DNA from 3 places in the Pseudomonas sp. FME51 genome. Region 1 is predicted to be linked to each of the others. Evidence: predicted binding sites of a transcription regulator. Region 1 holds the regulator's gene; each other region holds the start of a gene.
The links. The regulator sigma-54, encoded in region 1, starts transcription at its own class of promoters, with help from an activator protein. The targets are predictions, from matches to a motif close to ANTGGCATNNANNTTGCTNT.
Positions count from the first base shown of each region.

Region 2: fliD (flagellar filament capping protein FliD) is a predicted target of sigma-54. The motif match lies at 5,460-5,479, and genes of this name have one in related genera.
Region 3: flgB (flagellar basal body rod protein FlgB) is a predicted target of sigma-54. The motif match lies at 1,307-1,326, and genes of this name have one in related genera.

Region 1 covers NZ_JABUYN010000014.1:76,058-82,789, reverse strand. Annotated here, with positions in the region: gene INT39_RS19490 (ATP-binding cassette domain-containing protein) at 1-715, opposite strand, end outside; gene INT39_RS19485 (KpsF/GutQ family sugar-phosphate isomerase) at 897-1,868, shown strand; gene INT39_RS19480 (KdsC family phosphatase) at 1,865-2,395, shown strand; gene lptC (LPS export ABC transporter periplasmic protein LptC) at 2,392-2,964, shown strand; gene lptA (lipopolysaccharide transport periplasmic protein LptA) at 2,951-3,487, shown strand; gene lptB (LPS export ABC transporter ATP-binding protein) at 3,474-4,199, shown strand; gene INT39_RS19460 (RNA polymerase factor sigma-54) at 4,294-5,796, shown strand; gene hpf (ribosome hibernation-promoting factor, HPF/YfiA family) at 5,910-6,218, shown strand; gene ptsN (PTS IIA-like nitrogen regulatory protein PtsN) at 6,235-6,690, shown strand; gene rapZ (RNase adapter RapZ) at 6,696-6,732, shown strand, end outside.
Region 2 covers NZ_JABUYN010000002.1:309,665-316,396, forward strand. Annotated here, with positions in the region: gene INT39_RS05865 (hypothetical protein) at 1-125, opposite strand, end outside; partial or broken gene INT39_RS05870 (IS1595 family transposase) at 428-820, shown strand; partial or broken gene INT39_RS05875 (IS5 family transposase) at 930-1,772, shown strand; gene INT39_RS05880 (hypothetical protein) at 1,920-2,279, opposite strand; gene INT39_RS05885 (hypothetical protein) at 2,702-2,884, opposite strand; gene INT39_RS05890 (hypothetical protein) at 2,907-3,200, opposite strand; gene INT39_RS05895 (flagellin) at 3,281-4,945, shown strand; gene INT39_RS05900 (flagellar protein FlaG) at 5,019-5,378, shown strand; gene fliD (flagellar filament capping protein FliD) at 5,543-6,732, shown strand, end outside.
Region 3 covers NZ_JABUYN010000002.1:396,762-403,493, reverse strand. Annotated here, with positions in the region: gene flgD (flagellar hook assembly protein FlgD) at 1-389, opposite strand, end outside; gene flgC (flagellar basal body rod protein FlgC) at 402-842, opposite strand; gene flgB (flagellar basal body rod protein FlgB) at 845-1,249, opposite strand; gene INT39_RS06300 (CheR family methyltransferase) at 1,446-2,273, opposite strand; gene INT39_RS06295 (chemotaxis protein CheV) at 2,318-3,250, opposite strand; gene flgA (flagellar basal body P-ring formation chaperone FlgA) at 3,366-4,088, shown strand; gene flgM (flagellar biosynthesis anti-sigma factor FlgM) at 4,237-4,548, shown strand; gene INT39_RS06280 (flagella synthesis protein FlgN) at 4,586-5,047, shown strand; gene INT39_RS06275 (flagellar brake protein) at 5,110-5,853, shown strand; gene INT39_RS06270 (MFS transporter) at 5,879-6,732, opposite strand, start outside.

The DNA of each region.
Region 1 (6,732 bases):
GCGGATTATCGGAGTGCATCAGCTCGTCCGGCGCGCCATGCCCCAGCACCTGCCCGTCGCCTACTACATAGAGGTAATCGGCGATGCTGGCGGTTTCGGCAAGATCATGGGACACCACAATACTGGTCAGCCCGAGCGCATCATTGAGCAGCCGAATCAACCGCACCAGCACGCCCATGGAAATCGGATCCTGGCCAACGAAAGGTTCGTCGTACATCATCAGCTCGGGGTCCAGCGCAATGGCACGAGCCAGCGCAACACGGCGTTTCATGCCACCGGAGAGCTCGTCGGGCATCAGCTCGTTGGCGCCACGCAATCCCACCGCCTGCAGCTTCAACAGGACAATATCGCGAACCATATCTTCCGGCAGGCTGGTATGTACCCGCAGCGGAAAGGCCACGTTTTCGAATACGTTCAGGTCAGTGAACAACGCGCCGCTCTGAAACAACATGCCCATGTGCTGACGGGCGGCAAACAGTTCTTCACGGCCCAGCTGAGGAATATTCTGGCCATTGACCAGAATCGCGCCACTGTCCGGGCGCAATTGCGCACCGATCAAGCGCAACAGCGTGGTTTTACCACAGCCGGAAGGCCCCATGATGCCGGTTATCTTGCCGCGGGGAATCCGTATGTCTACATTATTGAAGATGGTCCGTTCCCCACGGGTGAACGTAACCTGCTGCAGATCGACGATAAAATCCGATGACTCGGGCATAGTTGTAGTCGGCCTTACCTGTTAACCGCCGCAATGACGGAAAAATGAACGGGGTAATATACCAGTTCCACTGATGCAGCCCAAGCTGTGCGGTTTTTCATTTGTAGCGAAACAGCACAGATGAGCTAACCGCCACAAAACGTTATACTCAGCGCTGACTGAAAACAGACAATCAGAGCCCATGCCAGAATTCGATTACACCGCATCAGCGCAGCGCACCATCAGTATGGAACGTGACGCCGTCAACAGCCTGCTCACTCGGCTCGAAGGCCACTTCAACACTGCCTGCGCCACTCTCATCCAGTGCCCCGGACGCATCGTAGTGACCGGCATGGGCAAATCAGGGCATGTCGGCAGAAAGATCGCCGCCACCCTCGCCAGCACCGGCTCCCCGGCCTTCTTTGTGCACCCCGGCGAAGCCAGCCACGGCGACATGGGCATGATTACCCGTCAGGACGTGGTGATTGCCCTGTCCAACTCGGGCAACACCGCCGAAGTGGTCACTCTGCTGCCGCTGATCAAACGGCTCGGCATTCCGCTGATCAGCCTCACCGGCAACCCAGACTCCACCCTGGCCAAGGCCGCCGTCGCCAACCTGAACACCGGCGTCGAGCAGGAAGCCTGCCCGCTGAATCTGGCACCGACCTCCAGCACCACCACGGCACTGGTGATGGGCGACGCCCTGGCTATCGCCCTGCTTGAAGCCCGCGGCTTCAGCGCCGAAGACTTTGCCTTCTCCCATCCCGGCGGCAGTCTGGGTCGTCGCCTGCTGTTGCTGGTGGATGACATCATGCACAGCGGCGCGCAGATGCCGCTGGTGTCACCTGAAACACCCTTGCGCGATGCCTTGCTGGAAATGACCCGCAAGGGCCTTGGCCTCACCGGAATCACCGACAGCCAGGGCCAGCTGGCCGGCATCTTCACGGATGGCGACTTGCGTCGCACGCTGGATCAGGACGTCGACATTCGCAACGCACGCATCGAACAGGTCATGACCCCGCGCTGCAAGACCGCGCGCCAGGGCATTCTCGCCGCCGAAGCATTGAAAATCATGGAAGACGGCAAGATCAGCGGCCTGTTCGTGGTGGATGAAAATGGCAAACCGGTTGGTGCGCTGAACATGCATGACTTGCTGCGCGCGGGGGTGGTATGAGTATCGAACCGACTCTGCTTGAACGTGCCCGCCACATTCGTCTGGCGATTTTTGATGTGGACGGCGTGCTGACTGACGGGCGTCTGTATTTCATGCCCGACGGCACCGAATTCAAATCCTTCAATACACTGGACGGCCACGGCATCAAGCTGCTGATTGCCTCCGGTGTGCAGACCGCTATCATCAGCGGCCGCACGTCACCGCTGGTCGAGCGTCGGGCGGCCAACCTCGGCATCCAGCATCTGATTCAGGGGCGAGAAGACAAACTCACCGCACTGAGCGAACTGCGCAAGCTGGTTCCGGTTGAACTGAATCAGATTGCCTTCCTTGGCGACGACCTGCCGGATCTGCCGGTCATGCGCCGCGTCGGCCTCGGCATGGCCGTAGCCACTGCTGATACCTTTGTCCGCGAACATGCCCATGGCGTAACCGTCAACGCAGGCGGGGCCGGTGCGGCACGTGAGTTCTGCGAACTGATCATGCGCGCCCAGGGCACGCTCGATAGCGCACAGGCAGAGTACCTGTGAATTTCCCGCGCTATCTGACCACCGGCGGCGTGGCGCTGCTCGCCGTAGCTTTGGCGCTGGCGGTCGGCTATTGGAATATTCGTCCAGCCAGCTTTACGCCGCAGACCGTGCAGGCTCCCTTGCAACCTGACTTCTTCATGGATAACGCTAAAATCCGCCAGCTGAATGAGCAGGGGCAGCCTGTCTACGATCTCCACAGCGTGCGAGCGGCCCACCAGGTCGGCAAGGACGTCACTGAACTGGACGCCCCCAAGCTGCTCCATTATCGCGAAGATGACCAGCAACCCTGGGATGTACAGTCCCGCTACGGTGAAGTGAGCGCGGGTGGCGATCAGGTGGTTCTCAGTCAGAATGTAGTGATTGAACAGCAACTGGCGGGACAGTCGGCGCGCCGTCTGTCGACGCCGGAACTGACGATTTTCCCCGAGCGCAATTTTGCCGAGACGGACCGGAGCGTCAGAATCGAAGCTCTCAATGGCGTGACCACAGCTACCGGCATGGAAGCGAATTTCAACGATGGCAGCATCAAACTGCTGTCCAATGTAAGAGGCGAACATGACGCTCTTTAGAACTCTATGCCTTGCCCTGCTGGCGGGCGCTGCCACGCCGGCCCTGGCGCTGCCTGACGACGCCGATCAACCGATCCGCATCCAGGCCAATGCCGCCACGCTGGACGATCGTCGCAACACTGCCGTGTATACCGGCAATGTCATCATCACCCAGGGCAGCATGCGCCTGACCGGCAGTCGCGTAACCTTGACCGCCGATGCCAACGGCGAGGTGAGCAAACTGGTTTCCGTTGGTTCCCCGGCCACCTACAAGCAGACCCCCGAGGCGGACGGCAGCCCGGTGGACTCGCGAGCCCTGACCATTGAATATCATGCTGCCGCCGACCGCGTGGTGTTGATTGAGGAGGCTTTCCTCGAACAGGCTGGTAATACCTTCCAGGGCCAGCGCATCAGTTACGACATCCAGCGCCAGGTAGTGGACGCCGGCAGGTCTGATGCGCAGGACAGCGACTCTGCAGAACGCATCGAAATCATCATCCAGCCACGCAAGCGCACTGAGCCGGTCACCAATGACGAAACTTGAAGCCCGCCACCTGGCCAAGGCCTATAAATCACGCCGGGTCGTAGAGGACGTATCGCTGTCGATCAACAGCGGCGAAATCGTCGGCCTGCTCGGTCCCAACGGCGCCGGCAAGACCACCTGTTTCTACATGATCGTCGGGCTGGTCAAAGCTGATCAGGGCAGTATATTGATCAACGAGCAGGACGTTACCCGCTTGCCCATGCATGGCCGGGCGCGCCAGGGTATCGGCTACCTGCCCCAGGAAGCCTCGATCTTCCGCAAGCTCAGCGTCGCCGACAACATCATGGCGATTCTCGAGACGCGCAAGGACCTGAACCGCAAGGGCCGCGAAGGCAAGCTCGACTCGCTGCTGCGGGAATTTCATATCCATCACCTGCGTGACAGCCTCGGCATGAGCCTGTCAGGCGGCGAACGTCGACGTGCGGAGATTGCCCGGGCACTGGCCACCGACCCGCAGTTCATTCTGCTGGATGAACCCTTCGCGGGAGTTGATCCGATCTCGGTGAATGACATCAAGCAGATCATCCAGCACCTCAAGGACAAAGGCATCGGCGTACTCATCACCGACCACAACGTCCGCGAGACCCTGGATATCTGCGACAAGGCATACATCGTCAACGACGGACACATTATTGCCGAAGGCGGTGCCGAGGAAGTCCTTGCCAACCAGCTGGTGCGAGACGTGTATCTGGGCCACGCCTTCCGTTTGTAATAACTCGACGGATTGAGGCATGCTAGGGCGAATAGCCATGATTTTGTTTTAACCATCAATGGCTTGAAAAAGGCATAAGGTAAACCGCAACACTATGAAACCAACGCTCGTCCTCAAGATGGGGCAGCAGCTGACCATGACTCCACAGCTGCAGCAGGCCATCCGACTGCTTCAACTGTCCAGTCTTGATCTCCAGCAGGAGGTGCAGGAAGCACTGGAAGCCAATCCCATGCTGGAAATGGCCGATGACAGCGATGATGATTTCAGCCCCAGCACCGCCGATACCCCCGGCAGTGACGATGATCCTTCCGCCACTGCATTGCCCGAACCCGTCGCCCTCGACGCAATAGACCAGCACAGCCACAGCGAAGAAGAAGGCAATTGGAACGAGCAGATCCCCAACGATCTGCCGGTCGATACCCAGTGGGAAGATATCTACCAGACCTCCGCCAGCTCCCTGCCCAGCTCCGATGATGAGGATTGGGACTTCACCTCGCGTACCGGCACTGGCGAAACGCTGCAGAGCCATCTGGAATGGCAGCTCAACCTGCTGCCCCTGTCGGATACCGACCATCAGATTGCCATTGCGCTGATCGACGGGATCACTGCCGATGGTTATCTGGAAGAGTCGCTGGAAGACATCCTTGCCTCGCTCGACCCCGATCTCGAGGTAGAACTCGATGAGATCGAAATGGTACTGCACCGGATTCAGCAGTTCGAGCCGACCGGCGTCGGCGCCCGAGATCTGAGCGAATGTCTACGCCTGCAACTGCAGCAGCTGCCCGTCTCCACGCCCCTGCTGGAACAGGCCAAGCAGATCGTCCGTGATCACCTGGAGCTGCTCGGCAGCCGCGACTTCACCCAGCTGATGCGCCGCTCGCGGTTGAAGGAAGATCAGTTGCGCGATGTAGTGGCGCTGATTCAGACCCTGAACCCGCGCCCCGGCGGCGAGATCGCCTCTGGCGAGGCAGAGTATGTGATACCTGACGTCATCGTGCGCCGCGACGAGAACCGCTGGATCGTCGAGCTGAACCAGGAAGCCGCACCCAAGGTGCGGGTCAACAGCCAGTATGCGTCCATGGTCAAACGGGCGGACAGCAGCAGCGACAACACCTACCTGCGCAACCATCTGCAGGAAGCGCGCTGGTTCATCAAGAGCCTGCAGAGCCGCAATGAGACCCTGATGAAGGTTGCCAGCCAGATTGTCGAGCATCAGCGCGGCTTTCTGGAGCACGGCGAAGAGGCCATGAAACCGCTGGTACTGCATGCCATCGCCGAGGCTGTAGGCATGCATGAGTCGACCATTTCGCGGGTGACCACACAGAAATACATGCATACACCACGCGGCATCTTCGAGCTCAAATACTTTTTCTCCAGCCATGTCAGCACGGCTGAAGGCGGAGAATTCTCCTCCACCGCCATTCGCGCTCTAATCAGAAAGCTGGTGGCGGCGGAAAATCCGAAGAAACCATTGAGCGACAGCAAAATCGCTGGTCTACTGGAAGAACAAGGCATCCACGTAGCGCGCCGGACCATCGCCAAATACCGCGAGTCGCTCAATATAGCGCCATCCAGCGAAAGAAAACGCCTGGTTTAAGCCTGTGCACAGGCAGACTCGACTAGAGTCAAGGAATACGAAAACGAGAAGTGGCACCATTGGGGTAACCAGAAACGGGGCCCCGGTTCATAAAGCCAGTCAGGAGAAGTATTATGCAAATGAACATCACGGGTCTTCAACTCGATATCACCGATGCTCTGCGTGATTACGTAACCGAAAAGCTCGCCCGCCTCGAAAGGCACTTCGACAAGATCATCAGCGTCCAGATCACTCTGGAGGTAGACAAGCTCAAGCAGAAGGCCGAAGGTACCCTGCACATCGCCGGCAACGACCTGGTTGCCGAAGCGGAACATACCGATATGTATGCCGCCATTGACCTGCTGGCCGACCGCCTGGATCGCCAGCTGATCAAGCACAAGGAAAAATATATTGGCCGCCAACAGGGCGTCAATGCCCGGTAGGACTTGAAAGAGACCCATGCAAATAGAACACATACTCACCCCCCAGCTCACCTTCGCCGGTGTGCAGGGGGGCTCAAAAAAACGTGTGCTGGAGATGATCGGCAAGATGATCGCCCAGCACACCGAACTGGATTCTGACGCCATTTACGAAAGCCTGATCGCCCGAGAAAAGCTCGGTTCGACCGGTTTTGGTAATGGCATTGCCATCCCCCATTGCCGTTTGGAGCAATGCACGGAAGCCATTGGCGCGCTGTTGCAGCTCAACAGCAAAATCGATTTCGATTCCCTCGATGGCGAGCCCGTTGATCTGATTTTCGTACTGCTGGTACCCCACGAGGCTACCGAGCAGCATTTGCAGATACTCAAGATGCTGGCCGAAAAACTTGATCAGGAAGACCTGCGTGAGGCCCTGCGACAGGCGCCGGATGCAGAAAGCCTGTATCGGGTCATGGTTGGCAACAGCGGAGACTGATAGTAATGCGTTTGGTTGTAGTCAGCGGACGTTCCGGATCCG
Region 2 (6,732 bases), on a different contig from region 1:
GGGTGGAGCAGGTGCAGGTCATTCGGTTCGTACGTCACCGCATCGGCAATGATCAGCTTGTGCTGGGCATCGGTGACAATCTGGACATTGAAGCCCGCCACCTTCTGCCCCCGCTTGCTCAACAAACGGGCATCCTCGTCGACCGGCGCGTGCTGGCTCTTGCCTCGGTGCTCGAGGTCAGCTCGTGCATCGGTCTTCTCCTACAGAGCGTGCGTGCAGCTTCGTAAGATGAGCTGTCAGTCCTTTGTGTGTCCGAAAGCTCCCCTGGCTGACATTGCCCTTGAAAAAGGCTATGTCCCAGTTACGTGTTGTAAGACTAAACTGCAAGTAGGTACCCCTTGAGGAGGTCTACTTATGGATGCCCAATCATTCCAGCACTGGCTGGCTCTGCTAAGTCAGCTCAGCGCCTAGCAGAAATCCACTCTCCAGCGCGCCCCGCAAGCGCGGTGGTCGGGGTACCGGGCCAGATCAGATCCCTGTCATGGTCGTCCGTGATCGCGAGGGACACACCGCTGACTTTCAGCTGGAGAAACTCGACGCGGTTCATGTCAGTGCCGCGCTAAAGCCATTGGTGGATCAAGCATCGGTTCTTTGTACGGATGGCGCAGCAGTCTATGCCGCATTTGCACGTCGCAACGGGATCACCCACAAAGTGGTGCATGCGAGGTCCGGGTTACGTGTCCAGGAAGCGGCCTTCCATATCCAGAACGTCAACGCTTATCACAGTCGTCTGAAGGGGTGGATGGTACGTTTCCATGGGGTAGCGACCAAATACCTGGTCAATTACCTGGGCTGGCGCCGCAAGCTTGAACGCTACTGACAGGTAATCCAGCCCAGTGAGCGGAGCGAACGGTTTGAACCATTTGTTAGGGTTTGTCTGAAAAGTCGGTTTGGCTAAAATACTGCCGTCTGTTGCTTCGAGTGTAGTCATGTCAGGTCGTTACGAGATATCCGCCCAGCGCTTGGCACTGATTGAAGCTATCGTTTCCCCACCCCAGCATATGGGCCGTCTCGGGCGTGATGACCGTCAGATGCTCAACGGCATCTTCTGGATTCTATGCTCAGGCGCCAAATGGCGCGATCTTCCTGAGCGCTATGGCCCTTGGAAGACGGTGTGCCAGCGTTTCAGGCGATGGCGTGATGACGGTACCTTTGAGCAAGTTCTGCGGCATTTGCATCTGCACTTACGTGAAGGTGGTCTGATTGGCCTGGACACTTGGATGGTCGATTCAACGTCGATTCGTGCAACCAGAGCCGCTAGTGGTACTGGAAAAAAGGGGTTTGCAAGAAGCTGCGCACCAATGTCTCGGCCGCAGTCGCGGGGGACTGACCACCAAAATCCATTTAGCCTGCGATAGCCATGGTTATCCGCTGGCTGTGATGCTGGCACCTGGGCAGGACGCTGGCTCACGCCCTTGCTTGAGCAGATCAGCCTTCCAGGCAGTAAAGGTCGCCCACGAAAGCGCTGTCGGTATGTGCTGGCCGACAAGGGTTATGACAGATAGGTCTTGCGCCAATACTGCGACCGGTACGGCATGAAGCCGATCATTCCTTTGCGCCAGATGCACCGCAAGCCCAGGCCGGGCTTGCCTCGACTGTTTGACAGGCCTCAGTAAAAAAAGCGTAATGTCATTGAGCAACTATTCAGTTGGTTGAAGGAGAAGCGCCGTCTTTGCAGTCGCTATGACAAGCTGGCCAGCAGCTTCAAGGCGATGGTCACACTGGCCTGCATCGAGAAATGCTTGAGGGCGGACTGTTCAGACACACCCTAGCACTCATTTACATACAGGAAGTTCGGCAATTCGAAAAGATTTGCAGCGAGGACAAAATAAGCCAATGCGAACTTTTCGGGTGAAGCCATAGCCACATTTTTTGCATTTAAAAAAATATGGAGCACCTGGCTTGAATGCGAACATGATTTATTTCCGACTCAGTTTCAATTTGTTTTCTTGACTGCTGACTACCTTGTACTTTCGGAGAGAGTTCAAAGCACTAATGCTGCCAGCAGATATTGCAATTGCTACTGCAGATGTTGCTGCAGAAAAACCAAGTACAGAAACTGCTCCGATACCAACTGCGCCGGCCACTGGAGCGCCAGTTCCGCCGGATCCAAGTGTAATAGCGACGGCGATTCCGATTGCACCAATTGCTACAGCCCAAGCAACTTTTCCTGTTGCTTTAATCTTGAGAACTTTTGTCGTTAGATCTCCTTCGATTTCTATAGTGTCTTGATCAATTTTGAGGGCTTCCCCAAGTTCTTTCTCTGTTGTGATCGCCATTGATATTTCCTATGAGTGATAACGCTTGGTTAAGGGGGCGGGCTTTAGCCTGGCCCTAGTGAACGTAGAGAACGGCTTGAACCATTTTGTTAGGCCGTTTCGGGCTACTTATTTTTCATGGGGCAGTTTCTGGCGTCGTGGTTTCTGCCATTACAGATACTGCATCTTCTTGCTTCTGGGCACGTTTGAGCGTTATGCCCGGATTTGTTACATACAGAGCAGCGTGAAACATTGGGGCAGTTTCTGAGAGTGTGGTTTCCTGCACCACAAGCACTACATGACATGGACTGATATCCTTTAAATTGCTTTTGTAGGTGAGTGACTTTTAAGTAGTAAGTGTTTTATATTCCGGGTCGTAATCTCTGTTTTCAAGTTGTTTGTAGGCTGCAGATGACTTAAGTGGTGAGCTGGCCTTTGCTTTTTTATGATACGCATAAGCTCGCCATCATTCTTTCCTGGCATTTCTTCGTTGTATTGCGCTGAGCGCTTACTTCGTTTAAAGCATAGCTGCCTGTCCTTAATTCCAGTTCTCCTGCTTTTTTCCAAAAACTCATATGTGACTCTTTTGGATGGTTGTGGATATGCTTAAGGTGATCGTTGGGCATGCTCATAGCTTCCTGTGGTGCTTCAGGCCACCGTGATGTCCGTATGATTCCAAAATAATATGACGAAAGCCATAGCGGAATAGCTTTTGGTGCAAGGGAGGCTTTTGCGGGTGGTGGGTAGTCTTTCATCGAGCTGGTGCTCGACGTTCCCAGGGGGGGCGCAGCAGGCAAGGGGGGCTAAAGATTTTTCTGGGGCTACCGATAACCTTGCATCGGCGGCAGGTGCTTTCTGGCCTGTCAACCCACCAGGAAAGTTTTCTGAAAAAAGATTAAAGCTCCTGGCCAGTACGCCGATAAAGAGATCGAACGCGAACATTATGGGTGTCTGGGCAAAGCCTGACCCATGAGTCGCTTGCTCAGACAAATATTGATTTTTGGTCTAACGGAGAATTACCCATGGCCCTTACAGTAAACACTAACGTTGCTTCTCTGAACGCCCAGCGTAACCTGGGTGGTTCTACCAATGCTCTGTCCACTTCGCTGGAGCGTCTGTCTTCCGGTTCGCAGATCAACAGCGCGAAAGACGACGCTGCTGGCCTGCAAATTTCCAACCGTCTGACCAGCCAGATCAATGGTCTGAACGTGGCGGTGAAGAACGCCAATGACGGTGTCTCCATCGCGCAGACTGCTGAAGGTGCGATGCAGGAAACCACCAACCTGATGCAGCGTATGCGTGACCTGGCTCTGCAATCGGCTAACGGTTCCAACAGTGACACCGAGCGCTCTGCGCTGCAGCAGGAGTTCTCTGCTCTGTCCGGTGAGCTGACCCGTATTGCTGAAACCACCGCTTTCGGTGGTAAGAAACTGCTGGATGGCTCGATGGGCAATACCAGCTTCCAGATCGGTTCCAATGCTAACGAAACTGTGTCCTTTGGTCTGAGCGATACCAGTGCTGCCGCGCTGCGTGGTTCGCACAGTAGTGCGACTGTGGCAGGTAGTGATGCCGCCGGCATGAAGGGGGAAGTCGTTGGTAATGTGATTCGCTTTGGTGTAACAACTGGTACCTTCGGAGCCCCGGCTGCTGATGAAACAGCAGACCTGTCTGTTAATGGCACCAAGATTTCGTTTGACGAAGATGCGGACCTCGCCGCTGTCATTGATGCAGTTAACGAAGGAACTTCAGCCCACGGTGTTACAGCAGTAGAAAGTACTGGTCAAATATCCTTCACTAGTGCGACTAGCGCTACAATCAGTGGCCTAGGTGGCCTTGGTTTCGACGTTGATTCGATTGCTCTAGCCGCTCCAGAAGATGGCACCGCAATACCTGGGCTGGCAGGTAATATCCTTGTCAACGGGAATCAGGTTGAGATCGCAGATGATGATACGCTGACTGCTATTGCAACGAGCATTACCGAGGCTTTGGCTGGTGAGGGCAAGGCCGAAGTTAAAGATGGGCGATTGATCTTGACCTCGGCTGTTGGTGAGGCGATTGCTCTGGCGGATGAAAACGACAACGAAGGTCTGCTTGGTAAGCTTGGCCTGACCGCCGGTACTACCCAGGCCAAGCTGGAGGCGAATACTTCCATCACCCTGAATGGCACCGAAATCAAGCTGGACAAAGGCAGTGATATGGAAGCCATTGTGACCGCGATCAACACCGCCAGCACCGGGGTAACCGCGACCAACAATGGTGGTGAGCTGGGTCTGTTCTCGCAGAATAATTTCAGCATCGCTGATGGTGCTGCCGGCACTGGCTTGGAGGCACTGGGTCTGGAGGCTGGTAGTCATACTGCGGTCACTCAGGAGTCCACTGTGGCCAACCTGGACATCACCACCGCTGAAGGTGCTCAGCAGGCGATCCAGGTGCTGGACGGCTCCATTGCCCAGATCGACAGCGAACGTGCCAAGCTCGGTGCGGTGCAGAACCGCTTCGAGTCGACCATCAGCAACTTGCAGAACATCAGCGAGAACGCTTCTGCCGCACGCGGTCGGATCGTTGACACTGACTACGCTGCCGAGTCGGCCAACCTGGCTAAGCAGCAGATCATGCAGCAGGCAGGTACGGCGATGCTGGCTCAGGCTAACCAGTTGCCGCAGGCAGTCCTCAGCCTGCTTGGCTAAGGTAGGCTAGCGGTATGACGGGCGGGGGAAGGGGCGACTCTTCTCCCGCTTTGTCCTGTGTGGAGGAAAGACCATGGATATGGGATCACTTGCCAGCAGGGTGGGCGTAGGCACGACAGTACCTGCTGCCAAAACGAATGAAATAAAAGCCGCGACCGCAACCATGGAGGTTGCCGAGACGCGCAAGAATGACAGCATAACCGAACCGGATCGCGAGCAGGTGCTGGCGGCGGTGACGGAGATGCAGGATTATGTAGATGCGGCCGGACGTAATATCCAGTTTCAGCTGGATGATGACAGCGGGCGCATGGTAGTGAAGGTGACCGAGGCCAGTACCGGTGATGTGATTCGTCAGATGCCCTCGGAGGAAGCGCTGCGGTTGGCGGAGAATATGGCCGAGATTCGCAGTGTTCTGTTCAGTGGTGAGGCGTGATGGGTTTGGAGGGTCGAGTTCCATCTCGACCAGCGGAGTTACCAGCTACCCTGAATGGTCGAGATGGAACTCGACCCTCCATGTGGCACGATTTCTGCTTTGGGTAGTGTGAGGTTTCTTTTTCAGCAGCGAAGCGTCAATAAACGGGCGCGGAGGGTAGGGTTATGGCAATTTCCGGAATTCCTGGTCTGGGTTCAGGTATGGACGTCGGGGGTATGGTCCAAGCGTTGGTGAATGCCGAGGCAGCACCCAAGACGGCGCAGCTTGATAACCTGGAAAAAGCCACGACTTCCAAGGTCTCGGCGTTGGGCCAGTTTCGCAGTGCCCTGTCGACCTTCCAGACTGCCCTCGGCAAACTCAACGATGCTTCCCTGTTCGAGAAGCGCAGCGCCACTTCCAGTGCTGCGGATACCGTCAGTATCACGGCGGACTCCAAGGCGATTGCCGGTAACTACAATGTGCAGGTATTCAACCTGGCGCAGACCAGCAAGGTGGCTCTGGCCGGTTTCGAGAATGCCAGTGATGCCATCGGCAGCGGTACCCTGACTATTAATATCGGCGACGAGTCGCTGGATATCGATGTGACTGACGCCAGCCTTACCGATATCCGCGATGCGATCAACGCAGCCGGGAAAGACCAGGGGCTGAGTGCGACCATCGTCAATGACCCGAGCGGCAAGGGTGGGGCGCGGCTGGTGTTGAGTTCGGACAAGTCGGGTACCGGCAACGATATCAGCGTGGCGGTGTCGGCGGACGCCACGGGTGATCTGGGCAGGCTGACATTCCAGCCGACGTCGGGCGCCGACGAGGACTTCCAGCCTACCCCGGTGGATGCGGACAACCCCCGCGCCGCTCGGGTCATCAGCTACTCCCGCGACGCCAATCTGGCCATTGACGGGATCAATCTGAGCAGTGCCAGCAATACCGTCGAAGACGCTATCGAGGGCGTGACCCTGACGCTCAAGGCGGCCCAGACAGAGGACGCGCTGACAAACGCGGAAACCATTAATCTGCGCGTGGCCGAAGACAAGGCCGGTGTCAGAACCTCGATCACCGAATTTGTCGACGCCTATAACAAGATGCTCGAGTCCATCAACAGCTTGACCAGTGTGGTATCGGTTGGTGGTGATGATGGTGAGCCGCTGGCGGCTGCGCTGGTAGGCGACTCGTCGGTGCGCTCGTTCATGAGTGCGATGCGCAGTGAGCTGGGTTCAGTGGCTGGTGGTGATGGCATCCGTATTCTGGCGGATATCGGTATTACCACCCAGCGCGACGGTACGCTGGGGGTGGACAACACCAAGCTGAACAAGGCGCTGGATAACAACTTCGAGCAGGTGAACGGCTTCTTCACCGG
Region 3 (6,732 bases), on a different contig from region 1:
TAGACACTCACCGTTACCGCACCGCTGGCCTGCGGCAATGCCAGCTGGCCGGTAAAGCCGGCCTGAGGATCGACCATCGCCTGATCCGTTGGAATTATCACGGTCCGGCCCACCAACGAGGAGGCCTGCAGCGCTTGGGAAGACTGGAAGCTGCTGGCCATGGCATCGATCGAGCTATTCATTTTCTCGATACCTTCGACGGTACTGAACTGCGCCAGCTGGGCGATGAATTCGCCGTTTTCCTGGGGCGACATCGGATCCTGGTTATTCAGCTGCGCGACCAGCAGCTCGAGAAATTCGTTCTTGCCCAGCTCATCACCCTTGGCAAAACGGCCCTGATCAACCTGATATTGATCCAGCAGGCTGTTGCCGACGCTTATATTGCTCATTCGCCCACTCCCTTATTGGCCCAGCGTCAGCACGCGCTGCAGCATGGTTTTTGCGGTATTCATGATTTCCACATTGGTCTGATAGGCCCGCGAGGCGGCCATCATGTTGGCCATCTCTTCCACCACGTTCACGTTCGGGTAGAACACATAGCCCTCTTCGTTCGCCATGGGGTGATCAGGCTCGTAGCGCGTTTGCAGCTCGGCATCCGACTCCACCACACCCAGCACCTGCACACCCTGTCCTGCCTGGTCCGCCGGCGCGAACAAGGATCCGCCCATGGCCTGCTGCTCATTGAATACAGTGGCAAACACAGCCTGGCGGGCGCGGTAAGTCTGGTCGATGCTGCTGGAAACGGTCTCGGCGTTGGCCATATTGCTGGCTACGGTATTAAGCCGCAGAGACTGTGCATTCATGCCGGAACCGGCAATATCAAATACCTGATTGAGCGACATGATCAGTCTCCGCGCAGGGCTGTCATCAACCCTTTGAATTTGCTGTTGAGGAAAGTGAAGCTGGCCTGAAAATCGACGGCGTTTTCCGCATAGCGGGCCTGCTCAGCCTGCGTTTCCACGGTATTGCCGTCGACCGACGGTTGGTAAGGAATGCGATAGCGCAGGCCGGCGGCCTGATCGATGAAGCCCTCGACATCCAGGTGTCGGGCATGTGTGCGCGCCGCCTGGAAGCCCTGATCTCCACCCGTCTGCTGGGCTTCCAGCACGGCGGCAAAGTCCAGGTCACGGGCTTGGTAATTGGGCGTATCGGCGTTGGCGATATTGTTGGCCAACACCCCGGCACGGTCGGCACGAAAGGCCAGTGCCTTTTCATGCACTCCCAGAGCGCGATCGAAACTCAAACTCATAATGACATTCCTCACTGTGGCCCGACGGCCAGAGTTCTATTGCCGCTGCCATCAGCTTTAGCAATAGTTATGCCATTACAAATTTAACCTTATAAATCAATAAGTTATTCAATCAAGAATCGACGAAGCGGCAAGGGATTTCCGCCCAACGGCAAGCCTGCAAGGGCAACCGGCAATCAGCGGGGCCCACAGAGACTCAGCGGGCCTGATAGATGATTCCCGGGCTGCATTGCACCATGCGGTACAACTCCGGCAGACCATTCAACGCCTCAGAGGCGCCGAGCATGAGGTAGCCACCCGGTTTGAGTGTGGCGTGGATGCGGCGCAGGATGTCCTTTTTGACTTCTGCGGAAAAATAGATGAGCACGTTGCGGCAGAATACGATATCGAACTTGCCGAGAATGCTGTAACTGTCGAGCAGGTTGAGCTGACGGAACTCCACACGGCTGCGTGCCGGCATTTTTACCGACCAGCGGCCGGGTGCAAGCTCATCGAAATAGCGGGTCAAACGCTCCTGGGACAAGCCGCGGGCAATGGCCAGACTGTCATATTGCGCCGCTTTGGCGGCCGTCAGCATGCTCGGGGAAATTTCGGTGGCAACAATCTGCCCACCCCCACGCAACTGACCTGGGTTGGCCCGCTCGTACTCATCGATGGTCATGCTCAACGAATAGGGCTCCTGCCCCGATGAGCAGGCCGCCGACCAGATGCGCAGGCGCTGCCCCGGCTGGTTGCTGACGAATTCAGGTATCAGTCGATTCTTCAGGATTTCGAATGGATAAGCATCACGAAACCATAGAGTTTCGTTGGTCGTCATGGCGTCCACCACGATCTCGCGCAGCCCTGAATGTGGCTGTTTCTGCATGTGTCGCATCAACTCGCCAAGATCGCGAATACCTCGCTGCTCCAGCAATCGGTTGAGCCGGCTGGCCACCAGATACTGTTTATTATCACCGAGCACGATGCCGCAGGTCCTTTCAAGAAAGTCCCGGAACAGGTTGAAGCTCTGATCAACTGCCGTCACACACAATGCTCCAGTCCAGATGCATGAGGAACATCCTCATTGCATTATGCCTCGCCTACCGTCTGCAATCGCTGAATAACCCGTTCGGCGAGATCGTCTGGTGAGAACTTTGCCAGAAAATCATCCGCTCCGACCTTGCGCACCATCGCCTGGTTGAATACGCCGGAGAGTGATGTATGCAACATGACATGCAGGTCTTTCATTCGCGGGTCGGCTCTCACCTCAGCAGTGAGAGTGTAGCCGTCCATCTCCGGCATTTCGATATCCGAGATCATCATCAGCAGCGAATCGGCCACTTGCACCCCGGCATCAGCCTGCGCCTGAAGCCAATTCAGCGCCTCACTACCGTCGTTGAGCGAGACCACCTCGATACCCAGTGCTTCCAGACAACGGATAACCTGCTTGCGCGCCACCGATGAATCATCGACCACCAGCACCTTGTGGCTGGCGGCCTCCGTAAGCACCCGTGCATCAGCGGCGCGCTGAGGTACGGCCTCTTCTCCGGCGATGACCTCGGCCAACACTTTCTCAACATCAATGATTTCCACCATCTGCTCATCCACCCGCGTCACTGCGGTCAGATAATGATCACGGCCGGTACCACGTGGCGGTGGGTGTACATCGGACCAGTTCAGGTTGACGATGCGCTCTACCGCCCGCACCAGAAAACCCTGCACCCGATTGTTGTATTCGGTGATGATGACAAAGGCGCTGGACAGATCCTCCAGCGCGCGCCCGCCGGTCGCCTGCTTCAGATCTATGATCGGCAAGGTGCCGCCGCGAATATGCGCCACACCGCGCACCACGGGATTCAGCCTGGGCAGCGTTGTCAGCCGGGGGCATTGCAACACTTCCTTTACCTTGAACACGTTGATGCCATACAGCTGCCGGCCGCCCAGCCTGAACAATAACAGCTCAAGCCGGTTCTGCCCGACCAGCTGAGTGCGTTTGTCCACCGAGTCCATTATGCCCGCCATCGTCAACTCCTCTGGATACTGTTTGAGCGGCATGGTCCTTGCTTGCGTATACCTTCAATATAGAGAGACGCCGGCATTTTGACGTGCGTAACCCCAAGGTCAAGGTTCGAATTCCATGCAGTTATCGGCACTTACAACCAGACTGATCGCGCTCGCTGCGCTGCTGAGTGCCGGCAGCCTGAGTGCCAGTCCGCTTATTGATCAGCTTATCGGCACCACCACCACTTATCTTGAAGATAAAGTTGCCACGCATCTGGCTGGCAGCACCCGGGACGCACGCTTCGAAATAAAAGTGAGCAGGCTCGATCCGCGTCTGCGGCTGCCTTTGTGTCCACCCGAGGCGATTCAGGCGAGCCTGGAAAGTCCCGACATTCCGGTCGGGCGTGTGACTGTGCGCGTCACTTGTGACAGCGATGTGCAGTGGCGGCTGTTCGTGCCAGCCACGGTGGAGCTGTATCATCAGGTACTGGTGACGACTCGCCCACTGCCGCGACACGCGGTCATTGCGGCGCAGGATATCACCTTGCGCGAGCGCAACGTGGGGAATATCAGCGGCGGTTATCTGATGCGGCCGGAACGCGCGATCGGCATGCGTGTGCGCCGACCCGTTGCGGCCGACACCGTGCTCAGCCCCAATCAGCTGGAGCAGGACGAAACGGTCAAACGTGGCGACAAGGTGGTAATCAGTGCCGCCAACAGCCGGGTATCGGTGCGCATGCCTGGGGAAGCATTGGAAAGCGGCAGTACCGGCAGTCAGATCCGGGTACGCAATCTCCGCTCCGATCGCGTGGTTCGGGCCCGCATCATCGGCCCCGGTCAGGTTGAGGTGGCTATGTGATGCAACCCATCGAATCGACTATACTTGCCGTCATCCACCCAAGTGCACAAAGCGCGCGCCAGATCACACATTTTATAGCCCAGATTCCTAAAGTTTCGCTGACTGCGGCCGTTACAGCAGTAGACATACAGGTTCTGAGGAAAAACCTATGGCCATAGATTTCAACACAGGCGGCACCAATAGCGCCGCACGCAGCAACCAGGCTGGCGCAGCTGGCGGCAAACGCGAGGTGTCAGAACGCCCGGCTGCCGACACACAAAACACCAGTGCCCCCGTAGCTGATTCACAGGTCAGCCTGAGCAATCAGGCTCAGCAGCTGCAGGCAATCGAAGAACGCTTGCGTGAATTGCCGGAAGTGGACACTGCCCGCGTCGAAAAGATCAAGCAGGCCATTGCCGATGGCAGCTACCAGATAGACAGCACCCGGATCGCCGACAAACTGATCGCTCTCGAACAGTGAACTGATGGTGGCCGTGCAAATCAGCGGAGAATGAAGGATGCAGGATTTCAGCGAGCTTTTTGCTCGGGCCACGCAACACTGCGAGCAGTTTTGCGGACTGCTTGATCAGGAGAAACAGGCCTTGCTCGACCAGGATATGTCCGCCCTTGACGCTTTGACCAAGGCCAAGGCCCCGCTGATAGAATCCCTGGCTGCCGATGGGCAAGCACTTGCCGCACACTGTGAACAGCTCGGCAAACCCGAGACTACCAGCCTGACGGACTTCATCGACTCCCTCAAGGCCCCGGTTCTGGCTCAGCACCACGCCAACTTCCTGGCTGCCGCCGAGCGCTGCCAGAGTGCCAATGTGCGCAATGCGCGCCTGATCCGGCACAGCCAGCATATGAACTCCTCTTTGCTTGACCTGCTGCGCAATCAGGGCGAAGCCAGCCAGAACGTGTATGATCGCCAGGGAAACGCCAGGCGCACGGCATCCCAACGCCCGATCAGTCGCGCCTGATATGGACGTTGCTGGCCCCGAGGCCAGCCCATTGACTCCAAAAACGAGAACCTGTCGTGTCAATGTTATTTGAACAAGAAGTCGGCCCACAGCCGCCCAGAGACGTCACCGCCAACATCGAGATCCAGTCCCTGCTGAAAACGCTGCAGCAGTCCAGAACCCCCTTACACATCACCTTTGATGGCCGCAGCCAGATCGTTCAAAGCCATATTGTTGAAGTGGATGCACTGAACGGCGCACTGCTCCTTGATGAAATGATCCCGCATATCGGCGACAAATGGGCCGATCAAGGCGAAGCGTTTCGAATAGATGCCTGGCTGGAAGGCGTACATATGCGCTGGCACAGTGCCGGTGCACAGAAGGTGCTGGTGGACGAGACGCCCGCATTCAATGTACCGCTGCCCGCCCGCATGACCTACCACCAGCGCCGAGGCGCCTATCGCGCCATTGTGCAGCGCAGCATCGATACCCGGCTGGAGCTGATTCACGCCAAGCACGAACGACGTTTCGAAGGCGAACTGTTGGATATTTCCGCAACCGGCTGCAAGGCCCGGCTATCAGGTGACCACGCCAAATCCCTGCATGCCGGTGAATGCTATGAGTTGAGCCGGATGCTGCTGCCCGATACTGTCCGCCTCGACATCAACATGGAGATACGGCACAGCGAATACCATGAAGGCACGGATACAACGCAGGTAGGCCTGCGCTTTCACCAACCCGGCACACAGGCGCAGCGGCATATCGACCGCTTCGTGCATTATCTCCAGCGCGAAGCGCGTCGCCTGGCCAAAGAAGATCTGTTTTAGAGACTATCCAGGCACCTACTCCCCGTCAGGCCGGCCGATGGTCGTCATCTTCCTCATCCACCGGCTGCATCTGTACATCGACCTCCTCCTGCATCTGATCGATCACCACCTGCTCATCGACCCGCGGGTCAATTGCCGCTGCCAGTGGTGAGCTGGCCAGGTTACCGGCAGCCGGCATGAACTGAATCGGCGCTTCATCGACCAGATGCTTACCGGTGACCCGCTCGGGCCGGACAATGACCACCAGCAACAGGCTGCTACAGGCCATGAAGACGTACAGCATGGACGCACCACCGACCTTCATCAGCACCGAACCGAGTAACGGCCCGGCACTGGCGCCCAGCCCAAAAGTGACCAGCAGCATCGCCGATAACATCACCCTCTCTTCCTGCTCGACGTGGTCATTGGCCAGCGCCACTGCGAGCGGATACAGGGTGAATGCCAGCAGACCGAACAGGGCAGTCAACAGCAGCAACATCTGTGGCCAGGCAACCAGTGCAATAAGCAGAGCAACCGTGGTCAGGATAACCGCATTCACCTGAATCATCCGGCTGCGGTCCAGACGATCGGACAACCACCCCGCTGGCCACTGCGCCAACAACCCGGCACCGATAGTCACCGCCATATACACCCCGACATGCTCGGTATCCAGCCCCATTGAACTGGCGTAGGCCGGCGCCAGACCATAGAAAGACCCGAGCAGCAGGCCAGCCACACCTATGGTTGCCAGCGCCTGGGGAATACGCTTGACGAACAGGCGTATTTCCAGCGGCGCCGGATGCAGGGGCGCGGGGTGCAGACGCTTGGTTACCGCCACCGGCACCAGACACAAGGAAGAACACATGGCCACCAGGATGATATGGCGCACGCTGAGTTCCG